One region of the Pseudobacillus sp. 179-B 2D1 NHS genome, then DNA from elsewhere that is predicted to be linked to it. Evidence: riboswitches for the same ligand, from Rfam matches in the RefSeq annotation. Region 1 holds a riboswitch; each other region holds the start of a gene.
The links. Region 1 has a riboswitch for cyclic di-GMP ahead of ACH0BF_RS01300 (methyl-accepting chemotaxis protein). Riboswitches for the same ligand answer to the same signal wherever they lie in the genome.

Region 1 (3,280 bases):
AAAATATTAAGTATCCTACATTATCAAAGTCAGGAGTAATAACTCTATAAAATTCAAAGTCTTTGCTGGCTATTAATCTTTGAAAAGTTAACATTATCATCTATCCCTTTCTTCATGGAATGGTTACGAACGCTTTTCATTGTGCAAAAGTTCTAGTAGCATCAGTTTTGTAGTGTTGCATGAGTCTATCTTCTATAAAACATCCAGTTGTCGACTTACAATAAAGTCGTTTAATTATAAGTAAAGATGTTACATTAAAGATAAAGTTATTTGAAAATTCTTCTTCTGTTATTCTTCAATTGGACTATTTTGTTGAATAACACGTTTTATTATCTATAAATTAACCCTACATAATTGTGCACGAAAAGTCGGATGGATGCATTTGATTCTTGCTATTCTTTTGATAAAGGAGGTCATATCAATGGATTTGCTTAAAGATATGAATGGCGCATTACAATATATTGAAGAAAACCTTACGAATGAGATTGATTTTAAAGAAGTAGCAAGACGGGCTTTCTGCTCCGAATATCACTTTAAAAGGATGTTTTCCTTTCTTTCAGGTGTTTCATTATCAGAGTACATCCGGCGCAGACGGCTTACTCTTGCCGCGTTTGAGCTTAAAGACAGCTGCGCAAAGGTCATTGACATTGCCGTAAAATATGGATACAATTCCCCCGATTCTTTTGCACGGGCTTTTCAAAATTTGCATGGCATCACACCTTCAGAGGCTAGAAGTAATGGCCATTCACTTAAAGCTTATCCACGAATGACCTTCCATTTATCAATCAAAGGAGGAAATGAAATGAACTATCGAATGGAAGAAAAAGAGGCATTTCGCATCGTGGGTATGAAGAAAAGAGTTCCTATTATTTTCAACGGAGTTAATCCGGACATTGCCTCTATGTGGAGAAGCTTAGATAGTGAAACGATAAATACTCTAAAAAAACTTTCTAATGTCGAACCTATAGGACTTCTTAGTGCATCCACCAACTTTTCTGAAGGCAGGATGGAGGAAAAAGGGGAACTTGATCACTATATTGGCGTGGCAACAACGAAAGCGTGTCCTGATCATCTAACACAGCTTGAAGTTCCTGCTCTATCGTGGGCTGTATTTGAAGCCATCGGACCATTTCCGGATACGCTGCAAGATGTATGGGGACGCATTTATTCTGAATGGTTCCCATCCTCAAATTATGAACAAATAGAAGGTCCAGAAATCCTGTGGAACGAAAATAAAGATGTAACTTCACCCACTTTCAAAAGTGAAATATGGATACCAGTTTCAAAAAAGTAATGATAATCAATTAGAAAGTCAGCGTATCAGTTATCTTTCAAGCGCAGTAAAGCATCTTCTATCGAATTACCCCCGTTCTGAAGTCTGAACGGGGGTATGCTTGTTTGACGTTATAAAATGAAATAACTTTATTTTCATCTTATAGCAGTAGCCTAATAGTGATTTTTTATTTTCTGCAAAATTTTATAACATTGCCAATAAAAAGATTTATAATATAACTATTACTTATTAAAAATGTGAAAAGCAAACTTGTCGAAAGATTAGGACGCAAAGCCGACAGGTCTAAAACCAAATGGGTTATGATGGCTGGGCTGCCCCTACAATGAGAGGGGTAAAAAATGACTTCGCAAGTATTAAACGAAGCAGCTGTTGTAACGGCATTGGAGTCCAACTTAGCAATGATAGAATTTAACTTGAACAGAGAAGTGATTTGGGCGAATGAAAACTTTGCAAAGACTTTGGACTATACAGCCAGTGAAATGAAAAATATGAAGCATGAGCAATTTTGCAGGCCAGCGTTTAGAAACAGCAGGCAGTATGAAGACTTGTGGATGAACCTTGGAAAAGGAGTCAAATTCCAAGAGAAAATTCAGAGAGTAAGCAAGCGGGAAAATTTACTATGGTTCGAAGCGACCTATATTCCGGTTCGAGATGCGGACGGGGAAGTGGAAGCTGTTCTGAAAATCGCCACTAATATTACAGAACGAGAAAATTATACAAGGGGAATCATTTCTCAATTAAAAGATATGCCCGTAGAATTAGTCAATATAATTGTCACCAATTCTTCTGAAAAAATTCAGGCCATCGAATCATTAAAAACGCAAACAGATCTAATCAGTGAGATATCTAAACTTATACGCAATATTTCCTCACAAAAGAATATGCTAGCCTTAAATGCAGCTATTGAAGCTGCCCGGGTGGGAGAACATGGACGAGGTTTTAAGGTGGTCGCTGATGAAGTGCGGAAATTGGCTGGTCAGGTTGATCATGCCGTTAAAAATATGAATATGAATGTAGAAAACATTTCAAACGAAGTAAGAAGGATTAGCCAAATAACCGATGATTTACAGCAAATAATCATAGAAACGCAATCCGAATTTAATAAGGATATTGAAGAATTCGAGAATATGATGAAATAAAAAACAATTCGTCGATCGTCATAAGAACAGATTATAGTTAGTAGAAAGAGACAAACCAAATAACGTCTAATTGGTTTAGCGTTTATTAAAAGATTTCTAATACTAAAGAATCTGGAAAAGATAAGAATAGAACTATGGAGAGGATGACTTGAGAAAAGCGATAGTTGTAGGCGCAAGTTCCGGCATAGGCGAAGAATTGGCGGAAATTTTATCGAATAAGGGATATATTGTCGGGTTAGCCGCTAGAAGGGAAGATAAGCTCCTTGCTCTCCAAGAACAACTAATACATAAGTCGATTGTCAAAGGAGGCAATAGATGAGAATGTTTCAGGTTTTGTAATGACAGTGAACGTGGCATGTCATCATTTTCTAGCGAAGGATGCATGTCATTTATTCGGCCTATCATCGGTTGGAGCATTAATGGCTAATCCGGTTGCTCCTTTATACAATGCCTCAAAAACTTTCGTATCCAACTACTTGATGAACATCCGAAAAAAACTAAAAATGCAACAGGAAAACGTGTTTGCCACGGACGTTAAATGCAGATTCATTGATACGGAAATGGCTAAAGGCGAACCTGATAAACTGTTTTGGGCAGCATCTCCAGAAGAGGCTGCTTTGCAAATATATCATAGTATCAAAAAGAAAAAGAAGACAGTATATGGAACTAAACGATGGCGGTTTATTGCTTGGGCGTTAAAAATTCTTTCTTTATCCAATTAAAAATTCCTCAGAAATGCGCTGAACAGCTTAACAAACCGTTGAGCTGTTTTTTATACTAATCAGCTAAGACTATAAATTTTTAACTAATTACATATTGTGCAAAATTCAAATATAAAATTTATAAA
Region 2 (3,280 bases), on a different contig from region 1:
TACTTCATTCTGATTTCCTTCCTCTTCAGCTATGTATGAGCTTTTTAAAAGGAATGCTTTTATTAAGATAAACCGTCTCACCATGTAAAAGAATTAACTCTTTTCTTCAATATTCGCAATTAATTTTTGCGCCTCTTGCTTTAAGGTCACTTTATCCACTTTTCCTTGAACTAAAGGAATATCTTCCAAAATAAAAATCTTATCCGGAACCTTGAAACTGGCCAAACGGTCTCTACAATAATTGTAAATCTCGCTTAATGGAATTTCTTTCTTTTTGATAATAAAAGCAATGACTTGTTCGCCAAAGATGGCATGAGGCATTCCTAAAACCGCTGCTTTTTCTACTGCTTCATGCTTCGTTAGCATTTGTTCAATTTCGCCCCGGATAACCTGTTGTCCGCCTTTCTTGATCATATCTTTTTTTCGACCAACGACTTTAATTTTTTGCTCACTCGTGATTTTCGCCAAATCTCCTGTACTAAACCAGCCTTCTTTATACAGTTCTTCTGTTAGCTCCGGGCATTTATAATAGCCAAGAAATTTACAAGGTGTTTTAAAATGTAATTCACCTACGCCTTCTTTGGATAGATTCTCCAAATTATACGCCACTCCAGGTGTTAACGACCATTCTACTCCCTCCCGAATATCAGACTCTGTGTACATAAGGGCTCCTAATTCCGAGAGACCATACATACTAGTGATTTTACAATGATGTAAGGGGTCAAGTCCTTCAAAAAATTCGGCCGTAATCATTTCCCCAGCCAAGCTTACTTCCGTTAGCGATTTAAGCACAGATATATCACTAACTTTGTCAAACATACATAAAGCTTTGAATAACGAAGGACTGGTCACTAGTTTATTCGCAGGATTCCACTTCATTAGTTTTAAAATTGCCGGAAAACTAAATGATTCAGTAGCAACAATCGTGATTTGAGAATGAAGCCCCGCCAGCAGCCAGCAAAGCCCATACAACACCGATGTTGGAACCACCAGGAAAACCTTGTCTTCTTTTGAGAGGCTAGCCCCCTTAGTTAGTGCCCTTTCGGCAAACTCAAAAAAGGCTCTATCAACTATTATTCCCTTTGGTGTTCCCGTGCTGCCGGATGTGCACCCGATGATGTAAGGCGAGTGGTCCGCTTCCCTTCGTTTTGGTTTCCCAGCAATGATCTCCGTTTTCCATTCATGACCATCGGCTGATTCAATGATCGCAACCTCCTCACCCACAGAGCCTGCCCATGCCCGCACAGTTTTTTCTAAATAGAAACCGTTGTGTTCCTTGACTGTAAAGACGATATGCGGATCAATAAAGGATAGGATTTGAGTTAAATCTTCTTTTCTTAAGAGTGGGCTTATCGGGACAACTGTTCCGCCTAACTTGTTCACCGTGAGTAAGATACTTAAAAAAGTAGCCACCCCTGGTACAATGATCGCTACTTTTTTCCCTTTGATATCACCCATATCTTTCAAAATTGAATGATATTCTTTGACACTTTTCTTTAGGTCTCCTAACGTGTACGTCCCTGTTTGTGTAATTAGAGCTCTTTTAGATAAATCTGCTTCTTCACAAAAAATCCAATTATATAAATCCGTCATACGGACCTTCCTTTCGTAAGAAAACGTGCCATCTTTTCTAACATGTATAGCATGTATCAAAAAGAATGAACGCTGCTTTCAATTTCCTTTAAATTTAGACCATCAAGCACATTAGACAACTCTTGTTTTACGTTGAATTTTTATTAGTAACATAAGTTTTAAGCAAGCTTTCTATAATTAACTTTAACAGAGCAGCTTAACAAAGAGGGCGCCTTTTAAAAAAACATATTTTTTGATGCTTCGATAAATAGTTGCATGAACGCTTCTATTCTTAGAGAGTTTTTGTTAACTTATCTATTAAAAATTAAATTCCCTCTTAATATTCCGCATCTTCCCCCTACAATTTAGTGAAAGTCATACAAAAAGGCCTGCCAAAGATTGGCAGGCCTTTTTGTATCAGGGTACTCTCATAAAGAGCATCCCTGATTTTTGCCCAATCCTCTTTCTGTAACCAGGAGGCCATAGCTAAAAAATAACCGCAGGCCCTTAGCTTTGCGTCCTTATCTCTGGACAAGCTTTCCATCCTCGTTTGTAAATACAGCTTATTCCTGACAAATCTTAAGTCACAGAGCCTTCTCATGGTTATGATAATCGTTCTAAAAGTAAATGTAAACATCAATGTATAAATTAACCATTTCTTGTTCATATTTGACGAAAAGACCAATTATAGTTATTGCTTACTTCATATTTCTTCGTAGCAAGCTCTTTTATCATCGACGCTCACTTAGCTTATAAGCCCCCAAAATACATAGGCTCTTTCATTAACATTCATTAACGAGTGATGAATGGTAGAAAGAATGAAAAACTCCGGTACGTCTTCTCAGCCTATGAGTGAGCAGTTTCCTGCACACTCTCTTTTCCCTTTACTTTGTCAATCTTATCGATGAACATTTGAAACACTTTTTTCTTTTCTTCCAAATCCTTGATTTCTTCCTTTAGCTGATTAAACCTCTTTTCAAAAGGGGTATGATAAAGCTCACGGATATTGCGAATAATGTCTTCGTTAATTGTTGACTGAATCACTTGTTTAGTGATGCTGAATTTATAAGAATACACCTGTAGTTCCCGCTTGATTTCCTCGTATTCCTTATCTATATCTTTTAACAATTCGCCAATCTCGCGTTTCCATTCTTCTAAAGACTTCTTTACATGTTCCTCCATGTGTGGACTCCTTTATCCGTCATAGTATGTATCTTATTTATTGCTACCTTTCATTGTAGCAATTGAACTTTTCATCTTCTTTTCTATGAAATTACATGGAAATAAAAAATGAGTAACATCTTTTATTTTTTACCGTAACAGAAAAAAAGATTGCTGTATTTTCTTAAATCTTTTTCCTTCTATAGTAGAATGGACCCCTTATCTTGTTCTTTATTTTCTGTTACGATTAATCGGTAGATGAAAAACTATCATATTATGGAAGATTACAAAAATCATAGGAAGTTTTTTGAAAGAAAGGAGTCTATTATGAGAAAACTAACTGCGTTTTTCCTCACTCTTTTGTTGGTTCTCCCGATTATACCCTCTCCCTCTGCCGCAGATGACATCAGCGGTGCATTAGAAAAAGAAATGAGAGCGATGGTTGAGAAAGGAATTGTCTCTGGCTACGGAGAAGGACGCTATGCCCCAAAGGAAAAAGTAACAAGAGGACAATTCGCTGCTTTCTTAGCGCGAGCTCTTCATTTAA
Region 3 (3,280 bases), on a different contig from region 1:
TCTACCCCCTCTCTTCCACTTATTATGAAAGGGTCGGTCCATTTTTCATGCTGGTTCATGGACAAAAGGTTTTTATTCACAAAATAACAGTCCCGCTTGCTAAAAGCAGCGGGACCATTCCTACCTTCATAAAAATGGGGCACTTTAAAAATCAGCGCTGAAGAGATGAATTCATCTGTTGGTTCTGTTGATTTTGCTGGTATTGTTGAGAACTCAATTGCTTCAATTGTTGCTGAGACTGATCAATTTGTTGAGTCATTTGGTTTAGAATGCTAAACGATTGCAACGTTTGTCCCACGCTCCCTAGCATTTGTGCAGCTTGTTGAACTGTTTGCTGAAGCTGCTGGAACGTCTCTTGTTGCTGACTTTGAGCTTGTCTTCTAAATTGCTGCATCTGTTGGAGCAATTGGGATGCTTGCTCGTTTTGCATAGTAGCAGGCTGGTCGATAGAACCTAATTGTTGTTGAGAACTTTGGAGTTGGTTCAAGGCAGTGGCCATAGAATCTAATTGGCTTCTTAAAGGCGCCAATTCTTCTCCAATCTCTTCTTCAAATTTTCTTTCCGCTACTCTTTCAGCTACTTGTTCAGTTACCTCTTCAGATGTTTTTTTAGCCATTATAAAGTCCCCCTTTGTTAAATTCGGCACATTTTCCATCACCAAGTCATCCGTCCTGTTATCTGCTCGTCCCTTTTTTTCTGTAGAAACAAAATGAATAACAGCAAGAATAACCAAGCCGACGATTAATAGCGTAAGAATCAAATGTACTACCTCCTGGGCTGGCGACTATGTGCTGCTTTTGAAACACAATGATATTATGGACTTTGCAACCGACTCTTATTAATACCAATGATTCCTTTGGAAGTCATTAAATAGAGAGATCATTTACTTTTTTTAACACATGCATTCCACTACTCCCCACTCTTATATGAACCGATTCCTTTTCCACTAACTTTATCATGAGAAAAAGCCTTGCTCACTAAGAGCAAAGCTTTTATTGTTTATATGAGAGGAAGCATATGCCTATTTATCCTTCTTGTTGCTCTATTGTTGCAATGGCAATGGAAAGCCCTTCAACCACTCCTTTAATGTAGGACTCTTTATTAATGTTGTCCTTCTTTAAGGCTATTTCAATCTGTTTGTTCTCATACAAATCCTTTGCATTTTGCAACATTTTGATGACTTCGTTTTTATCCATTGACAATCCTCCTATCTTACCCATGTTGTTCATTTCTACTAGCAGTCTAATCGAGTACAAATTAACCCTCGAAGGCAGCCACCTTCTGTAACTTATTTACCCACCAAGCAAGCTGTTTAATCCTCCATCGGGAAAAAATAAGAAATGAGTTAAACATTTAAAAATTCGTCTAATCTTTCCTCTGCCGATTCATTATTTGCAGGCAACTCCGTTAAAATATTTAGCATCAAATTCTTTTCAGCCATCTTCTTTAATGCGTCAAATACATTCGGCTTATAATTTTTTAGCAGCGTCATAATTTCAGCAGCCGGCAATGGCACTTTAGATCGAATCTTTAAGAAAGACCACAAATAAGCGACAAAATCGTGAGCGGCATCGGTGTTATCCGGATGTTTTTTTAGTAAATCATAAAATCGTTGAATGCTTTTTCTTAATTCTTCATTTTCTTCCATCAATTTCGGTCCCTACCTTTTATTTGCGTAATCACCCAAATGAGGAAGTCTTTCTCATTTGGCAGCCCGGCTATCATTGTCTGTAAACTTTAGACCCGTGGCTTTGCGTCCTTATTTTTCAATAAGTTTGCCTTTTCATCAGAAACAATTTAATCATACAATAAACAAGGGGATGATGAAAAACATAACCCTTGCTCTTTATATTAGGTAACACGTTCAGCCATTTTTTTCAATTCCTTTGCACGTAAAATAATAAATGCAGTCATGTATTTTTCTAAAAATAACTTATCAGCTATAACGCCCAGTATACCAAGTGGAGACTTATATTGAAACGTATCTATCATTAATGTGCCATCCGCTTTTTCAACAAATTGATGTATATGCTTAAAAGAGTGAAAAGCTCCATGTACCATTTCATCTATGAATTTATTCGGCTTCTCCATAAATGTCACCTGGGATGTCAGCCTTTGCTTAATACCAAAGTGAACGGCTTCCCAAATAACAATATCTCCTTCCTCCAACATTCCTTCGGTTACGCCCCCAACCGCTTTTTCGTTTGTCTGATGTGTCGTTTGTGTATGTACCTTTACATTCCTCGCCAGATCAAAACATACTTCAATCGGTGCTTGAATAAATTGTTCATGTATAATAACAGGCATTTTCCTTCTCCTTTTGAGGCCTGGCTTATGGTTACCCCTTTTGACAGTGGCCTATGGTCATGGCAGAAAGGTTTTCTCCCTATGGCCTAACAATGTGAAACCTCGTATCTCCAAAGCCACATTAGTCAATTCTCAGCTGTCCACTTTTCCCGGTCATAAAAGACTAAATCGAAATGGAATACTGTCTTTAAGCTACTGACATGCTGCAATATAAACAAACGTTCATCCCCAAACAAAAGCGACATGAGTTTCAATCTCTTTTAGTTTAGACGCCAGCATGTCGCCAATCAATAGAATTAAACTCTCGAAAAGACATTCCTGTACCATTCAATAAAGTTGCACAAAGTAATTCTTGATCTATCCCCTTTGTCTATTCTTGATAAATTTCGTTGATCATTAAATATGGTACGTTTCTCCATTTCATCCTTATATAAAGGATAACCTGGCTTATTGTTAGACTTACCTGATCGTTGTCCCCATGTACTTATTTTGCAAACTAATTTTGAATCTGCGAATAAAGAGGATGGAAGAAAACAGAATAACTACTTTACAACAATAAGCTGCTAAATAGAGGCAAAAAAGCAGTTGAAAGAGCCCTCTCTTTAACTGCTTTTCTGGGAGCACCAGCCCCTGCTTCAATGATCATTAGTTAATAAAATAAAAAGCTGTTCCATAAGCCGGATTTCCGTCTTATAGAACAGCTTTTTCATTTAAATAAACAAGCTGGCCTACTAAAAAAGCTCTTTTCTTTTTACTTAAGAATCATTTTCTTATCTAGTGTTAGCTGTACCTCTTGTTCATTTGTATTGAAAATTTGTTTTTTCTTCATTTTGAAGTGATAAACCACGTAACAACCAATAAAGAAGGCTCCGCCGCAATAAAGCGCCATGCGCTGCGCAGGATCAAATGCCAAGCTAATCATGACGATACAGTTGGCAGTCAAAGCAATGATCGGCAGTACCGGATAAAGAGG

Region 2: linked by a shared signal. The riboswitch ahead of ACH0BF_RS03540 (class I adenylate-forming enzyme family protein) and the one ahead of ACH0BF_RS01300 (methyl-accepting chemotaxis protein) in region 1 are both predicted to bind cyclic di-GMP.
Region 3: linked by a shared signal. The riboswitch ahead of ACH0BF_RS24005 (hypothetical protein) and the one ahead of ACH0BF_RS01300 (methyl-accepting chemotaxis protein) in region 1 are both predicted to bind cyclic di-GMP.

Annotation. Positions count from the first base shown of each region.
Region 1 is NZ_JBIQDP010000001.1:230,990-234,269, forward strand. Features, by position in the region: gene ACH0BF_RS01290 (hypothetical protein) at 1-94, opposite strand, end outside; gene ACH0BF_RS01295 (AraC family transcriptional regulator) at 422-1,294, shown strand; cyclic di-GMP riboswitch class I at 1,527-1,613, shown strand; gene ACH0BF_RS01300 (methyl-accepting chemotaxis protein) at 1,633-2,433, shown strand; gene ACH0BF_RS01305 (SDR family NAD(P)-dependent oxidoreductase) at 2,582-2,752, shown strand; gene ACH0BF_RS01310 (Rossmann-fold NAD(P)-binding domain-containing protein) at 2,772-3,155, shown strand.
Region 2 is NZ_JBIQDP010000002.1:241,915-245,194, forward strand. Features, by position in the region: gene ACH0BF_RS03540 (class I adenylate-forming enzyme family protein) at 94-1,593, opposite strand; cyclic di-GMP riboswitch class I at 2,037-2,124, opposite strand; gene ACH0BF_RS03545 (hypothetical protein) at 2,419-2,754, opposite strand; gene ACH0BF_RS03550 (S-layer homology domain-containing protein) at 3,061-3,280, shown strand, end outside.
Region 3 is NZ_JBIQDP010000043.1:18,675-21,954, reverse strand. Features, by position in the region: gene ACH0BF_RS24015 (hypothetical protein) at 152-760, opposite strand; gene ACH0BF_RS24010 (hypothetical protein) at 1,026-1,196, opposite strand; gene ACH0BF_RS24005 (hypothetical protein) at 1,346-1,648, opposite strand; cyclic di-GMP riboswitch class I at 1,706-1,790, opposite strand; gene ACH0BF_RS24000 (SRPBCC family protein) at 1,852-2,307, opposite strand; gene ACH0BF_RS23995 (amino acid permease) at 3,059-3,280, opposite strand, start outside.